2 regions of the Bacillus sp. BACIII genome follow, and region 1 is predicted to be linked to the other one. Evidence: predicted binding sites of a transcription regulator. Region 1 holds the regulator's gene; the other holds the start of a gene.
What was found. The regulator LexA, encoded in region 1, represses DNA repair genes until DNA is damaged. The targets are predictions, from matches to a motif close to CGAACATATGTTCG.

Region 1 (8,445 bases):
CAGCTTCGGAAAGCTCCAGCTCGCCTTTATGAGCCGTCGTATATATTTTTACGTTCTCCCTGTAAATACAATGCAAAAGCGCGATCTTGGCGTTTCCTCTTCCCAGTCTTGTTTCATCCTGCACCAATATCGCGTCAATATGTGACTTTTTAATTTCATCAAGCATTTCAAATACTCCGTCGCGGTCCATTTCGTAACCGCTGGCTTTCTCTGAAATGACTTTTACGACTTCCATGCCGTTTGCCGCAGCGATCTCACTGAGCTCCTCTTCCTGTCTTTTTAAAGACGTCTGCTGCTGTTCTTTGTTTGTGCTTACCCGGGCATAAATGAGCGCCTTCATTTCTCTCTTTCCTCTCTAATTGACAATGGCCAGCTGATATACGGCCGGATTCTCCTTCTTAACCGGAAGAATAAGTTCGTCTCCGGGCTTTATATCAGCAGTTTGGAGATGATTATTCTCCGTCACCCACTCAATGAAATCTTCTTTGTTAATATTTTTCTTCTCTGCTACTTGATCCGCAAGTGACCACAGAGTATCTCCGTCCTGAACCTTTATTTTAACATATTGGCTGAGCGCCTGATCATTTCCCGCACATGAAACAAGTAAAATAACGGCACTTAAAATCGCAGTAAACAGTCCGACAAATATGATAGATTCCTTCGCCATTTAAACAACCTCCAGAATGTTTGTTCGCTTTTTATACCTTTCAGTATATACGAACAAATGTTTCTGTCAATCGTTTTTTTCGAACCTATGTTTGTACTGTCAGGAAAATCATGCTATAATCTACTTAAAATCGACGTTTTGAGGTGCGAAATATGACGAAGCTATCAAAAAGGCAGCTTGATATCCTGCGTTTTATTAAAGAAGAGGTAAAAACGAAAGGATATCCGCCTTCTGTAAGAGAGATAGGAGAAGCAGTAGGACTGGCTTCCAGTTCAACCGTGCACGGACATTTGGCGCGGCTGGAGACAAAAGGCCTGATCAGACGGGACCCTACTAAACCGAGAGCGATTGAGGTATTGGATGAAGAAGAAGTCCAAATTCCGAAAAGCCAGGTTGTCAATGTTCCGGTCATCGGAAAAGTGACGGCAGGTATCCCGATTACAGCTGTTGAAAATATCGACGAGTATTTTCCGCTTCCTGACCGGATGGTTCCTCCGGGAGAACACGTATTCATGTTAGAAATCATGGGAGAGAGTATGATTGACGCCGGCATTTTTGACAAAGATTACGTCATTGTCAAACAGCAGAACACGGCCAATAACGGGGAAATCGTGGTGGCTATGACCGAAGATGATGAAGCCACGGTCAAGCGCTTCTATAAAGAAGACAATTATGTGCGGCTGCAGCCGGAAAATCCGACGATGGAACCGATTATCCTGCAAAACGTAAGTATTTTAGGGAAAGTGATCGGCGTATTCAGAGCCGTTCATTAATTCTATTAAACTTTATTTATCGTAAAACCCCTCTGAAAGGGGTTTTTCTTTTGCAAAAAAAGAGCAGATTCGCCCTGGCTTAAGAAACGAACCTGCTAAGGAGGAAAAACTTACATCTTTATTATCAGGCATCTCACTTTTGAAGTCAATAAATAATGTTTCTCTAAGGAAACTTTTTATCCGTTTTTCAACTTTTGTATTTGTGCGGGCTGATTTTGATATATAACTATCTTTACTTGGAGCGGACGGATTACATTTTATTCATGAATATTTAGTGCATAGTACAATAAGTTTTGACGAGATGTAAAAAAACCCGCTTCCTTTGCGGGTATCTATTTTCAATCAAAATGATAATATTCCACGCCGTATAACCCTTTAATATGAACAGGTGCACAGACGTTTGAAGAGCTTTCAATCAGAATCCTGTATTTGTGATGCGGATCAATTGATTTTTTGTCCTGGGCACTTAGGTTTAACCAGCTGCCGCTGTAGCTTTTAGAACTTAATGTATAAAAATTTCCGTTCAGCGCCATCCGCTGGAGTTTCACGTTTAAATTGCATGAAGAATTGTTCACAATGGTGAACTTGTATCCTAATAGGTAATCATCAGCTGATACAGCCCCCGGATTTTCAATAAAAAACTCTTTGACATCTCCCTCCATAATGAAGCTTGTTTTTGATCCGAATTCAGTGGTAGCCGCTTCAGCTGAGTGTACTCCGCAAAAACATAATAAAAAAACAGCAATACATATCCACCATTTTTTCAATTTTGCATCCCCCTTTTTTTACATATTTTAACTTTTGAATATGGTGATGTCTATTTACATTTTATTAAAACGCACACTTTATAACCACTATATACCAGTTTAAAAATTTGCTGATTGCCTACAATGAAGACTAAACGAAATAACGAAGGTGGTTCAAATGAAACATGTAATTGCTTTCGCTTCTAAAACGGCGCTCACACTTGCTTTGCTGTACATTGTTCTGGATCTGATGTACCAAGTAACTTTTTTAAACGTTCTGTTTATTACCTTGATCTTAAGTTTGATCACTTACTTTTTGGGTGATTGCATGATTCTGCCGAGAACAAGCAATTTTACAGCCGTTGCAGCTGATTTCGGAATTTCATTCATTATATTATGGATATTTCTAATGAACATTGGCGGGTTTAATGTCTCTCCTGCCGCGGCATCGGTTATCTCTGCACTTTGCATTTCTGTTTTTGAGGCATTTTTTCACCGATATTTGCAGCAATATGTGCTTCCCGAAGATTATCAGGACACAACAGAGACAGATAGCACGCTATGGAGCTATCAAACCGAGGCGTCTGAAGAATTGGTGCCGGAAAAAGATTCTGAAGAAAAAACATAAAAAGGAGGCATCCGCCTCCTCAGGCTGTCGAGAAAATCTCGACAGCCTTTATTTTTCCTTAAAATATCCATTCTCCTGTATTAAAATAAAAGAAAGACTAAAAAGGACGGTGTCTTTCTCATGTTCCACACAAGAAACTCTTCTCAAAACACAGCCGAATTTGTTTTGCTTGACCAACTCGTCGAAGAAGATCATCTGCTTCGAAAAATTGATAAACACATAGACTTCTCTTTTATCATTGAAAAGGTTAAGCCTTACTACAGCGAAAACAAAGGCCGCCCTTCACTCGATCCGCTGATTTTATTCAAAATGATGTTTATCGGCTACCTCTACGGTATCCGTTCAGAAAGACAGCTCGAAAAAGAAATTTACTACAATATGGCATACAGATGGTTTCTCGGATTGAACATAAATGATCCAGTTCCGCATCACTCCACCATCAGCTGGAACAGACGCACACGCTTTAAAGATACAACCATCTTCCAAGACATCTTTGATGAGATCGTTCTTCAGGCCATCAATCATGACATGGTGGGCGGACGTGTCCTATTCACTGATTCAACTCATCTGAAAGCCAATGCCAACAAGCATAAATACACAAGAAAAACAATTGCGCAGGATACCCAAAACTATATCAAGGATTTAAATGAAGCCATACAAGAGGATCGGGAGGAACACGGAAAAAAGCCGTTAAAAGTCAAAGAGGAGGTGAAAGCTGAAAAAGAGATCCGCCACAGTACAACTGATCCGGAAAGTGGATATATGTATCGTGAAAATAAACCGGAGGGTTTCTTTTATTTAGATCACCGAACAACGGATATGAAACATAACATTATCACCGACGCCTATGTCACGCCCGGAAATGTCCATGATTCTGTACCTTATCTTGACCGATTGGATCACCAAATCGCACGATTTGATTTTGATGTAGAAGCCGTCGCTCTTGATTCTGGTTATTTAACGACCCCGATCTGTAAAGGATTAGCTGACCGCCATATTTTTGGCGTTATTGCCTATAGACGATATCACCCTGCCAGAGGCTTGTTTCCAAAATGGAAATTTCATTATGACAGTGAACAAGATAGATACATTTGTCCAAATCACCAAACACTTACATACTCAACAACTGACCGAAAAGGCTACCGGTCATATAAATCAAATCCTGAAATCTGTTCCGCATGCCCATTGCTTGCACAATGCACAAAATCAAAGAACCGCCAAAAGGTCATCACCCGGCATGTATGGGAGGACCATAAAGAAAGGGTCAGACAAAATCGCTTGTCTGTTTCAGGAAAAAACCTCTACAAAAAAAGAAAAGAAAAAATAGAGCGAAGCTTTGCAGATTCAAAACAGCTGCATGGGCTTCGCTATTGCAGGTTGAGGGGAAAGCGGAATGTGAGCGAGCAAGTCCTCCTCACAGCCGCATGCCAGAATATGAAGAAGATTGCCACATACCTAGCCAAACAAGGCTAGGCATGTGGGAGCTCTTTTTCTGCATCTGAAACCTGATGAATATCTAAAGAAACTGTATAAAACAAAAAAGCTTGTAGAAAAAACATCGTTTTCTCTACAAGCTGAGGAGGCATCCGCCTCCTTTCTTTTTATTTTTGCTTCTGATCGTCCAGCGGCAGCTGGAGCAGTGAGTCTGTGCCTGTCGCTTTCGGTGTTTTTCCGTCCCATTTTTCAATCCATTTATATTTGATCATTTCATCAGACATTGATTTTTTTATGATTTGGTTATAATCAGCGATCCCTTCCGCTTCAATTTTTTTCTTTTTCGCTTCAGCTTCAGCTATTTTAATTTCAGTCTGCGTCCGTTCAAGCTCCTGTGAAGACTTCACTCTTGCATCAATAGCTTCCTGTGTGGCTTTATCCGGCTTCGGGACGCCAAGCGTCAGATCATCAATTAAAAATCCAAGGTTCTTCATATCCTCAGCAAACCTTTTTTGAACATCGGCAGCGGCTTCTGCAGATTTTTGCCCGTATGTGTCAATAACCGAGTATTTGCTGATTGATTTTCGCGCCGCGTCCCACAGTCTTGTTTTTAAATATGTATTTTCAATCGTTTCAACGTCTACCGCCCCGAATTTGTTAAACAGATCGACTACTTTATCAGGCTGAACAACATAGTTGTAAGCGATATCCATTTCAATATTTTTACCGTCTGAGGTTGCCACTTTTATATTTTCATTATTTACGGTCTGCATACGCACCGGATATTCCGTTACTTTATTAAACAAACCGACTAAGTGCCAGCCTTGATCCAAAGTTTCGGATTTTACCCCGCCGTTCGGTGAGTATACGACTCCGACATAACCATTCGGTATTTTTTCAATAAATAATGACGCCGTAACGCCCGCAATTAAAAGGGCTGCGCCTATAATCACACCGCCGAGTATTTTTTTTGTGTTTCTCCGCTTATTTTCGCTCATGCTGATCTTTTTCCTCCCATGACTTTTTAAATTTTTTGGCTCCGCTTCCCACTTGTTTAAAGATTGGACTAAGCATCAGCCATAAACCGAATCCGATGATGACAAGAAGAATGATAGACCCGATCATCACTTTCATTTGCCCACCTCTTTTCTTTCATCCTGTCAGTTATGTATACGATCTTAAGAACTTAAAGTTTCATAAATTTCAAAAGAAAAAGCTCCGCCGGCAAAAAGCGGCGTGCTTATTTATAATTGTCATTGATAAAATCAGAAATCGTTTTTGTGAATCGGAGAAAGGTATCGTTTTGTGTGGACGCTCTGCTTTTAAGCGTAAAAGTATCAAACAGTGATTTTCTAAAACCGGTGCTCATTTCGATTTGAATACTTAATCCGGATGAAGATTGATTGGCAAGATTGTTCGGACTGACACCTGCGTATTTATCATTTATGCCAAGAAGAACGGCAGGATACCCGTTCCGTTTCAGCACATCTGTCAAAAGTTCGGCCCGTTCTCTGTCTGTACCGCCGATTTTTATCTTTTTATCGTCGCTGCCGTAACCGTGCAATGAAATGACATTTGAGTGCTCTTTCACCATTTGAACGGCTTTAGGTTCGTCGAAATGCGAACTGGTCAAATGCAGCTCAGCATTGCCGGCTGATTTTAACCCTTCAAATAAATACAGGCTCCGGTTTTCGGCAATTTTTCTGGCCAACTCACTGGTCCCCGGCTCTATGCCTCCGCCGTGTATAGCTAATATGAGAACAGAAGGGTCATGTTCTTTCGATGAAATAGAAAAAACGGAGGGGGCCTCATGCAGTTTTAATTCCTCGAAACTGCCGTAAGTATCTGAAGCGGCATCAGCCCGTAAAAACGGCAGAAGCAAAAACGATAAAATCAAAACTAAAATTCCTTTTTTGGTTATTGATGGCAATTGTATGTTTATGTTACAATACAAATGCTTCAGCCTTTGAAGCGAACGGCAGAACAGGGTGACTTTGGACGGTTTCTTCTGCTCTGCCTCTTTGCCAGCAGCTTTACGGTCTTCTCTTCTAACCCTTTTTTTCATAACATCATCCTTTCTTTTGTTTACACTTTTGTCACAATATTATATACGTTGGACAAGACCTCCGTTCATCTTAAAGAATAAAAACATCAGAGCATCTTCTAGAAAAACGGAATGCTGAAGAAGGAATATCGGGAAATCCTTCATCAATATGCTAGCGCGGCTGGCGCTTCGAAATCAATAAAAAGACTGCTTAACAGCAGTCTTTAATCGTTTTATTTTGTGCCTGTTGATCCCAGACCGCCGCGGTCATTGTTTCCGAGCTTGTCCACTTCGATCAATTCCACTTGAGGCATTTTCTTCATGATTCTGAATTGGCAGATCCGCTCCCCCTTGGAAATATCGGTATCCCCGAAGTGCATATGCCGGGAAAAACCAGAAATCATTGTCACCTTTATAAGATTCATCGATGACACCCATTGAATTTGTCTGAATAATACCGAAATGCTTATATGTACTTGAACGCGGAACGACATGGGCCTCATATCCTTCCGGCAGTTCCATCGCAACTCCGAGCGGGATAAGTTTGAATTCACCTTTTTTGATTGTTATATCCTCTGCAGCCCGCAGATCGATCCAATCGCCCTGTTCAATTTTACTGATTCTCGTTTGTGTATCATCTGAATATTTAATTTTAATTTGTAAAGTCATGTTCGCCGCTCCTTTTGATTCCCTATTTTAGTCGTATTAATGACCAATCCGTGCACCATTATACCATTTTAACTGAGCAGCTGAGGAAAGGATTTAATGCGAAGAAAAGAAAATGCTGAATTGAGAAGAAACTGATAAGCGGGATATCCCACTCAGGCTTTTAATTACTGTTGGTCGTAATAATCATTATACTTTTGATCAAATGCTTCTTCGCTTCAGCAGAGATAAATATGAGGGAATTGAAGTTCAGCAAAACAAAAGATAGAGAACCCCTTGTACGACTCTTCCTCAATAAAACTTATGAATGCAGAAACCGCCTAGAAAAAATGCTAATATTGCAGCCTTATCATAACGTCCTCCCAACAATCTTTTTCTATCGTTTTCACAGGACAGCTCCGCTTATAATACACACTCTTATAAAGGTGAATTTTATACTCGTTTTCAAAAACTTTCTTAGTTTTGATCTTTCACCTGAAATATTGGCGTTTTTTTGAAATTCAATCTGATTTTAAAAGGGATTTCGTTCTCAACAAAGAATTTGATGAATAAGCGCATAAGGCGCGCGGCTTTTTTGTTCTCCCCTGCGTCAAGCGCTCATATCAAAAGAAAGAGGTGTCTTTAGAATGGTTCAATTTAAAAACTTTCCTGATCCGTCTTTAAACGCCGCATTGCAGTCTCACCCTTCGCATTCCTCTGAATTGGAACATCTCAAAGCAAGGATGCAGAATTTTATTAAGCATTCCGCAACAGATGATAATCTTGAGATCGCAGATGCCCGGGTGACGGCGGAAGGAATGGTCACCTCACTTTTAAAAGAACGGCTTGATACAGAATACGAAATGCTTATGAATAAAATCACCCGGGAAGTGAATGTGGAGGATTACGGAGCGGTCCCTGACGGCCGGGACAATACGGAAGCCTTTCGGAAAGCGATCGGGAACGGCCGCGTCAAAGTAAATGTTCCCGCAGGAGAATTTTTGGTTCAAGGAATAAAACTTCCGTCGTGGACTACCATCTCCGGTGAGGGACAAGGGATTACCGTGATTAAACTCCATGAGGACACTCCCGCATATGAATGGGTTATTACCAATGATGATTACGAAAATGGAAACCGTAATATTTTTGTCCAGGGCATGACTCTAGACTGGAATCCGGATCGTCAATGCGGAGTCCGAAACCCCGGGGGACAATTTTCCAGCTGTTTAACGTTTGCCAATGTGCAATACGGCTGGATCAAGAATGTTGAAGCGGTTAACGCAGGTCTGCATGGTATCGATATCACATCCCCGGCTTATGATCATTTGCCTGAAACAGAATGGACGAAAGACGGCTGCCGTTATATATGGATAGATAACTGTGTGGCGTACGGCGCCGGAGACGACGGCATTACCACCCATTACAGCGAATATATTTTCATTTCCAACTGTCATTCAGGGAACCCGCGCGGAACAGAGCATGCCGAGGGCAGCGCAAATTCGAATGGC
Region 2 (8,445 bases), 420 kb from region 1:
GATACATAAAAGAAGCGGTCAAAAACAGTCTGCGCCGGCTAAAAACGGACTATATCGACCTTTATCAGCTGCATGGCGGCACGATGGAGGATCAGATTGATGAAACGATCGAAGCGTTCGAGGACTTAAAACAGGAAGGTGTCATCCGGTATTACGGCATTTCCTCGATTCGTCCGAATGTCATTAAAGAATATGTGAAAAAATCAAATATCACAAGCATTATGATGCAATACAGCCTGCTGGACCGGCGTCCCGAGGAGTGGCTTCCCCTTTTAGAGGAGAACGGAATCAGCGTCGTCGCCAGAGGGCCTGTCGCTAAAGGGCTTCTTACGGAAAAACCGCTCGATCAAGCGGCCGCAAGCGTAAAAGAGAACGGCTATTTAACATATTCTTTTGAAGAACTGGCAGAAACTAAAAAAGCGATTAACGCTGCCGTGCCTGATCTGAGCATGACGGAGCTTTCTCTTCAATACTTGCTTTCACAGCCGGCCGTCGCTTCTGTCATCACCGGAGCAAGCTCGCCGGAGCAGCTGAGAGAAAACTGTTCGGCTCTAGAGGCCCGGCGTTTAAGCAGTCAGGAAATCAAAGCCCTGCAATACCATACAAAACAGGACGTATACGAAGCCCATCGTTCTTAAACAATAAAACCGGCACCTTGTCAGATGCCGGTTTATTTATATTTGTGCCAATCGAGACTGCTTTCATTCAGCAGCTCTTCAAAGCTTTTATTTTTTTCTTTTTCTTTTCGTTTTCTGATTTGTTCCGCCTTTTGCTGCGCTTGTTTTTTCTCGTCTTCTTCCTTCAGCTCACTTTTCATTTGCAAAAGCCTGGCCTTCAGATCTTCCTCCAGATTGTCTTTTAAGCTGTGTTTTTCTTTAGGCAGCTGCTTTTTCATCATTATACCCCCGTATCTGAATAATGGTGAAGCAAGTGTACCATGGAGCGCCGGAGGCCGGCATATTAAAGGAGGGTGCCTGCGTGAAAAAATGGCTGGCGGTGTTCGGTTCGGCTTGCGCTGTCTTTTTGGCCGCCGGATTTGCTTTTACGAATCTGATCATGTTTATGAAGAAAAAGACGGATGAAGACATCATGAAAAGAGAAACGGCAGACTGGCGTGGGGTATTTGATTCCTTTCAGGCCATGGAAAAAGAAGAGGCTGTCATCTTGTCACGCCACGGGTATGAGATCAAAGGCTTTTACATCGCCCCGCATCATACGGCAAACACGATGATTATTTGTCACGGTGTTACCGTCAATTTGTTTAATTCATTGAAATACATGGATTTGTTTCTGGATTTAGGCTGGAATGTGCTCGTGTATGACCACCGCCGGCACGGAAAAAGCGGCGGCCGAACAACGAGCTACGGTTATTTTGAAAAAGATGATTTGGAAGAAGCCGTGAATTGGGTGAGAAACAAAACCGGGGACGGCGGTCAAATCGGTGTCCACGGCGAATCAATGGGAGCGGTGACGGCCTTATTATACGCGGGAGATCATCAGAATGGAGACGGCGCTGATTTTTATATTGCGGACTGTCCGTTCGCAAGTTTTCACGATCAGTTAGCCTACAGACTGAAGCGGGAATTCCGGCTGCCTCGGTGGCCGCTGCTGCCTTTGGCTGATTTCTTTTTGCTGGTGAGAGAAGGATACCGCATCCGTGATGTCTCGCCTTTATCGGTTATCAGCCGCATCCGGCAGCCCATTCTGTTTATCCACAGTAAGGAGGATGATTATATACCTCCCGCTTCCTCCGAAATGCTGCACCGCAGAAAACGCGGCCCGAAGATGCTGTATCTGGCCGAATCGGGCGGGCATGCCATGTCGTACACCAAAAATCCGGAGAGCTACCGGCAAGCCTTGCAAACCTTTTTAGATACCGTAACGCAAACGTAAAAAAGCGAAAGAACGTATACTGGTTCTTTCGCTTTCCCGTCATAAAACGTCGGTAATCCCGTCCATATTTTCTCCGATCCAGTCAATGGCGAGGTCGATTGTCGTAAACTCCTGCGCTTTGAAGGTCATCTCATCCTGAAGCAGCCAGACATCCTTTTGTACGGATTCAGCGCCCCCGATGGACCAGTGCAGCAGACTGTACGGATGATTGTTGTTCAAAAAGGATACCCACGTTTTATGCTGTGCCGTCTGTTTAATGGCTTTCAGCTTTTGATTCACTTTCAGTTTCTCCCTGCTTTACTAATATGCTCATTCTCGGGCTCAGCATTTCTGCCGGGCTCTTTAAGACGAGCGTTTTTGCCTTTTCATTGTAATCGATTGTCATTTCCTCGTCAAAAAACACTTTTTGAGAGGTCTGGATGTAAAGCGGAAGTCCGTTGGTTTCAATGCGTTCGCATTGTCCCGTTAATTCGTCCGCCAGCCAGATGGCCGGCACGCCGCTGACCGCGCACCCGCAGCCTTCTGCGTCATAGCGGAGCTGCGCTTTTTTCTCCGGGTTGGCGTCCATTGCCTGCAAAAGCGTGTGTTTCGCCGCATCCGTCACATGTATTTGCATAGGTGATCCTCCGTTTTTCATTTTCGCCATTGTAGCATACCGGACCGCTGTATGCATTGTTTCTGCTTTCTTTACAGCAGCCCGCTCTCCTTAGTCCTTTGCCTCTTGTTCAGCCGCCTTGATCCAGTCCTTTTTCCCTTCAGTATACTTTGCCATATCGTACGGGTATGTCTCAGCGAGCCGCTTTTTCAGCTTCATGTATTGAGCCGCTTTTTCAGGCTTTGCGGTGAGGTAATCCCGGAACAGCAGATGACGCCCCGCGTCCGGATGGCCTGTTTCGTATATGTGAACGTGGTGTGTGCGCCTGTTGCCGCCTTTTTGAAAGAAACGCCGGCCTTCTATCCCGTTTTCCCCTTTCGCCTCATAGCCGAGTGCTTCCAGCTGCGGACTGAATCGGTCAGCATCCGAAATATCATTAACCTCCGCCAGTATATCAATGACGGGTTTTGCGGCCATCCCGGGGATGGAGGTGCTGCCGATGTGGCTGACCGAATGGAGTGCGCGGCCGAAGATTCGGATCAAATTCGCCTTTTCTCTTTCAAACATCTCTTTCCATTCCGGCTGGTGCGGAATTACTTCCGCTTTTCTCTTCGGATAAAGATGAAAAAATGAGAGAGTCAGCCCTTCCGGCGTCTCAGTCTGTCCGGCTTCCGTGAACCCTGCTTTTAAATAGAGAGAGACTGCCGGAACGTTTTGGCTGGCGGTAGCCGTCTCTATTTTTTGGGCGTCCCGGTTCTCGTCTAACACAAATTGAATGAGCGCCCGTCCGATTCCTTTCCGAAAGCCGGACGGGTGCACCGTCAGCCGGCATATAACGAGATCATATCCCTTTTTTTCATACGAAATGACGCCTGCGAGCCGATCTTTTACTCTGAAACCGGCAAACGTCTCCTGGGACCGCTGTATGTCTTCGGCTGTTTCATGCAGCCCGGGAATGCCGAAAAAGCCGATCAGCTCGGCTTCTTTTTGATAAGAGCAGCGCTGAACCGCCGCAATTTCCCGCGCCGTCTGTTCTTCTTTATGCTGTAAAAATGCAATCAATCTTCCGCTCCTTTTGACACAAACATCCGCTGCGGCTCCGTCCTCGTCATGCGGACCGCGTACGCTTCATTCCAGGCGCTTTTTCCTTTTTGTTTTGCCGCCCGGTCTTTCCACCGTTTAATCGCATCCATGCTGTCCCAGCAGGAAACCGTGATGCGCTCTGCCGTTTGTTCATATTCCTCATCATATTCTCTCTTGATTGATGAAAAAATGACCGCATCATAAGGCGGTTTGGGCGTGTCAGCTAAAAAGCCCATTTTCAGCCTCCTCTATATGTATTTCACAAACAGAATCCGATCCTGGCCCGGACCGTCATAATTCGCAAAAACAGGGATTCCGTTTACGGTTTTGGTTCCTTTTTCAGCTTCAAAGCCTAACTTTGTATGATAGGCGATTGATACTTTATTGACAGGCGCCGTCACGCAATTGACTTTTGTGCAGCCCCTTTCTTTCACCGTCTCCATAAATCGGTCATAGAGCTGTTTTCCAATTTGCATTTTTCTGAAATCCGGATGCACACCGGAAAAATGAATATATGCCGTCTCAGGGTCTGATTGTGACTGAAACCCGATTAAAAAACCGGTCATTCCCTCCGGCCCGAACGTAATAAAGCTTGTGTCCTGAAAATGTTCAAAAAACAAGCGCGGCAGTTTGTCTTTCATCTGCCTGCCGCCCCACCATTCATTCAAAACAGACGTAACCATTTCATAGTCTTCAGAGGTAATTGTTCGAATATCCATAATCGATTGACTCTCCTTTTCGTCCGGCAAAATGAATGTCAGCTTCTTTCATTGGAATATAAAAAATTATATGTGGGTTGTTTGCAATTGTAAATGATTTCTTTTCAAGCGGACGAATCAGCCCGTCTTCCAACCGGGGAATGATTTACCAGTATAAACGCGGTCATTGTTCGGGTAAAATGAAAAACAGAACAAACGTTCCCGGAGGTTTTTTTATGGCTGATATTCTTCTTGTTGATATGCAATCGTTTTATGCGTCTGTGGAAAAAGCGGAAGCGCCTCATCTTAAAAACCGGCCCGTCATTGTCTCGGGAGATCCCGAAAGACGCAGCGGCGTCGTGCTTGCGGCTTGTCCGCTCGCCAAACGATACGGCGTAAAAAACGCTGAACGGCTGGGGGAAGCGCAGGCCAAATGTCCAGACGCCGTTATCGTCCGTCCGCGGATGCAGCGGTATATTGATGTCTCCGTTATGATTACCGAGCTGTTCGAGCGGTATACCGATCTTGTAGAACCCTACTCCATCGATGAGCAGTTTCTCGACGTGACCGGGAGCAGGCGGCTGTTCGGTGATCCTTTTACAATCGCCAAAAACATTCAACAAGCGATTATGCGTGAATTCGGTATTTATGCCCGTGTCGGCATCGGGCCGAATAAGGCGCTTGCGAAAATGGCTTGCGACCATTTTGCCAAAAAAAACGCATCCGGCATTCACAGATTGGATATGTCAAATATCAGGCAGGATCTGTGGCCGCTGCCGGTCGGAAAATTATTCGGCATCGGAAAACGGATGGAGCATCATTTAAGGCGGATGGGCATCAGCACAATCGGCGGGCTTGCCGCACATCCTCCCGAACTGCTGAAAAAGCGCTGGGGCATTAACGGCGAATTGCTTCAGCGGACAGCCCGCGGCATCGATCCCTCTCCGGTCACCGTCAACACGCACAGCCGGCAAAAAGCGATCGGCCATAACATGACCCTTCCGAGAGACTACAGCCGCTTTGAGGATATCAAAGTCGTATTGCTGGAGTTAAGCGAAGAAGTGGCCCGCCGCGCCCGTTTTAAACAATACATCGGCCATACGGTTTCAGTCAGCATCAGGGGCGCCGATTTTGATTTCCCTTCAGGTTTTCACAGACAGAGAAAGCTCGTCTCTCCGACCAATTTCGGAATGGATATTTTTAAAACGGCGGTCAAGCTCTTTAAAGAGCATTGGAACGGGGAGCCCGTCCGCAGCGCCGGCGTCTCCCTTTCCCAGCTGGAGCCCTGTGATTATGTTCAGCTGAGCCTGTTCGATGCCCAGGAAAAAAAGATCAGTCTCGGCAAAGTATTGGATGATATCCATGAACGGTACGGCCCGGCGTCGCTCCTCCATGCCGCGTCGCTGACAGAGGCCGGCCAAGCCTTTCACCGGGCTGAAAAAATCGGCGGGCATTACAAATAATTGAGGTGATATACATGAATCCGAACAAATTAACACCCGGGTATAATGTCATGTGGGAATCAAGCCGGATGATGCTCCCCGAACATCGGGAGCAGCTGCTTGCAAAGAAACGAAAAGAACGGGAATTCCGGCCGCCGGAACTGAGCGAAGAGCAAATGAACGACATGAACCGCATCATTGCGGCGTCGATTGAAGAAGACAGGGCCATCTCAGTCACCTACGCTTCCGCACACGGCCCCCGCCGGTTTTGGGGATGGGTAAAACAAGTGAAGCATGACGAAAAACGTTTAAAAATCATAAACGATGAAGATGCGTTAACGCTGCCGTTTCATCTTATTCTCTCAGCTGAACTGGAATAAAAGAGCCTAAATCGTCCTGACAGAAAATATGATAGAAGAGTGGGAGGATCACATGATATTTAGTAGAATAAAGATGAATGATAAGAATAGGAGAATATACGATGGATCAATTTATAGAAAAAATGCTGGGACAGGCCCTCCGCCAGTATGGACGGAATGTGTCGACAGATCCGCTGAGCCCCTATGAAAAACAGAGTTTAAAAAAAGCTTTGGAAGAAAGAAGGAACGAAGAACCCGATGAGGACCTCCATGCCCATGTAGAAGATATTATCTACGATTATGTCACCAATCAGGGGCAGTTCTCCTGACAGGGACGTTTATGCGCCGGGCGATAAGGGAAACGATCGAGAGTAAACCCTTAAAGATTGCGTGGTGCAGAATATGCCTGTCGGGCCTTATTTCAAGATCGGCTATGCCGTTCTTCTGTTATTTCTCATCATTTATCTCGGAACATTAATAGACTTTTTGTTCCAGCCTGTTGTGATTACGGTTAAAACCTTGTTTCCGCCCATTGTATTATCGGGCGTCCTTTACTATTTGTGCCGCCCGCTCGTCAAAGTGCTGCATGCGAAATTAAAGTTGCCCGAAGGAATCGCGATTTTAGCGATTTATGCGGGAACAGCCGGCCTTTTTGTCCTCTTCCTTTACACGGCGGGCCCTGCCGTTCAAAAACAGTTTACAGCCTTCACAGATCACATTCCCGAGCTTTCCGAAAAAGCTGAAAATTGGATCGGGCATCTCCAGGACAGTAAATGGTTTTCCCGGCTTCAGCATGAGGATTCCTTCAAAAAATTAGCAGACAAAGCCGCAAATTATTCCGGTTCAATCGCTGATTCTCTCAGCAGCCTGGCCGGTGCGGCTGCCAATGCCGCCATCACCGCCGCCATTATTCCGTTTGCGCTGTATTATATGTTAAAAGAAGGAAATAAAGCGCCCCGGCGGCTGCTCCGGCTTCTTCCGGAAAAACATCAAAAGGAAGGAAAACAAATCCTTCAGGACATGGATGAGGCTCTCAGTTCATACATACAAGGGCAGCTGCTCGTCAGTTTCTGTGTCGGCGTTCTCGTCACGATCGGCTATTTCATAATCGGGCTCGATTATCCGCTCGTTCTGGGCGCGTTCGCCATGGTGACAAACCTGATTCCGTTTATCGGGCCTTGGATCGGCACATTTCCCGGAGTCATTGTCGGATTGTTCGACTCACCGACGCAGGCAGTGCTTGTGATTACGGTTGTCGTCATTGTCCAGCAGCTTGAAAGCCAGCTGATTTCCCCGCAAATTATGGGCCGGAAGCTGGACATTCACCCGCTGACCATTATTTTTCTTCTGCTTGCCGCCGGCAAATTCTCAGGTATTGCCGGCATGCTGCTGGCCATTCCGGGATATGCGGTTGCAAAGGTGATCATAAGCCACATGCAGAAACTGTTCATACTCAGAAAAAAACAAGGCTAGAGAGACACTAAAATGAAAAACGACGGGCTGAGGAAGCCCGCCGCACACGGAGGTAAAAAGATGAACATCGGTGATGTCATTTTTCAATTGATTTCATTCGCCGCAGCCGCGGTTTTCCTGTTTGCCGTGATATATGTATTCAGAAGCTTGAACAAGCGCCGCATACAATTGGACAGAATCGAAAAGAAACTCGACGCGCTGCGCGAAGAAAAAAACGAAAAGGCATAGTTCATTCAGAATCAGAGGCAGGAGCAGCCAGCTCTACCTTTATCCGATCCGGGTCTTCCGTGAATACGGCGTAATGCGTGCTTCCGCCTGCATATGGATGGCGGTCTCTGTAAAGCACGGGGCATCCTCTGGCAAGCAGCTTTTCTGTCATCTCGTCAACCTGCTCTCTTGATGCGGCATGAAAAGCCAGATGGTTCAGCCCGACCCGGCATCTGTGGTACTCCGGTGTTAAAAAACGCTCCTTTGTCTGGACAAGCACAACATAAAATCCTGCGTTTTTCCAGCTGATGCCGGAGTCCCAATTTTGAAATTCCGTATAACCGAGCTCACCTAAAAACCATCCCCAAAACCGGGCGGAGGCTTTCAAGTCAGATACATACAATTCAATATGATGCATCATCATATTCGCTTCCTCCTCACATCACACACGCCTTACCAGCACCTCTTCAACTTTATGGCCGTCACCTTTTCTCAAAATCAAATCCGACCTGAATTTTGTCGGCAGAATATTTTCATACAGATTCGGACGGTTGACGCTCTCCCAAATGGAGGCGGCCATGGTATCCGCTTCTGCATCAGATAAATCCTTAAATTTATGAAAATAAGAGGCCGGGTCCTGAAAAGCGGTTTCCCTCAAAAGACGGAAACGCTCCAAATACCACGTAAAAATCCGG

Region 2: ACXN9U_RS03680 (DNA polymerase IV) is a predicted target of LexA. The motif match lies at 4,479-4,492, and genes of this name have one in related genera.

What each region holds. Positions count from the first base shown of each region.
Region 1 covers NZ_CM174437.1:1,141,014-1,149,458, forward strand. Annotated here, with positions in the region: gene ACXN9U_RS05625 (YneB family resolvase-like protein) at 1-340, opposite strand, end outside; gene yneA (cell division suppressor protein YneA) at 356-667, opposite strand; gene lexA (transcriptional repressor LexA) at 820-1,440, shown strand; gene ACXN9U_RS05640 (hypothetical protein) at 1,779-2,207, opposite strand; gene ACXN9U_RS05645 (YndM family protein) at 2,365-2,814, shown strand; gene ACXN9U_RS05650 (IS1182 family transposase) at 2,935-4,287, shown strand; gene ACXN9U_RS05655 (prohibitin family protein) at 4,416-5,246, opposite strand; gene ACXN9U_RS05660 (DUF8570 family protein) at 5,233-5,382, opposite strand; gene ACXN9U_RS05665 (poly-gamma-glutamate hydrolase family protein) at 5,489-6,313, opposite strand; partial or broken gene ACXN9U_RS05670 (dUTP diphosphatase) at 6,526-6,961, opposite strand; gene ACXN9U_RS05675 (peptidase G2 autoproteolytic cleavage domain-containing protein) at 7,585-8,445, shown strand, end outside.
Region 2 covers NZ_CM174437.1:725,466-733,910, reverse strand. Annotated here, with positions in the region: gene ACXN9U_RS03720 (aldo/keto reductase) at 1-638, shown strand, start outside; gene ACXN9U_RS03715 (YqkE family protein) at 671-895, opposite strand; gene ACXN9U_RS03710 (alpha/beta hydrolase) at 979-1,893, shown strand; gene ACXN9U_RS03705 (DUF2552 family protein) at 1,933-2,172, opposite strand; gene ACXN9U_RS03700 (iron-sulfur cluster biosynthesis family protein) at 2,147-2,509, opposite strand; gene ACXN9U_RS03695 (GNAT family N-acetyltransferase) at 2,600-3,550, opposite strand; gene ACXN9U_RS03690 (hypothetical protein) at 3,547-3,807, opposite strand; gene ACXN9U_RS03685 (GNAT family N-acetyltransferase) at 3,820-4,290, opposite strand; gene ACXN9U_RS03680 (DNA polymerase IV) at 4,506-5,732, shown strand; gene ACXN9U_RS03675 (YolD-like family protein) at 5,747-6,091, shown strand; gene ACXN9U_RS03670 (YqzH family protein) at 6,193-6,399, shown strand; gene ACXN9U_RS03665 (AI-2E family transporter) at 6,473-7,543, shown strand; gene ACXN9U_RS03660 (DUF4083 family protein) at 7,604-7,771, shown strand; gene ACXN9U_RS03655 (VOC family protein) at 7,773-8,168, opposite strand; gene coaA (type I pantothenate kinase) at 8,193-8,445, opposite strand, start outside.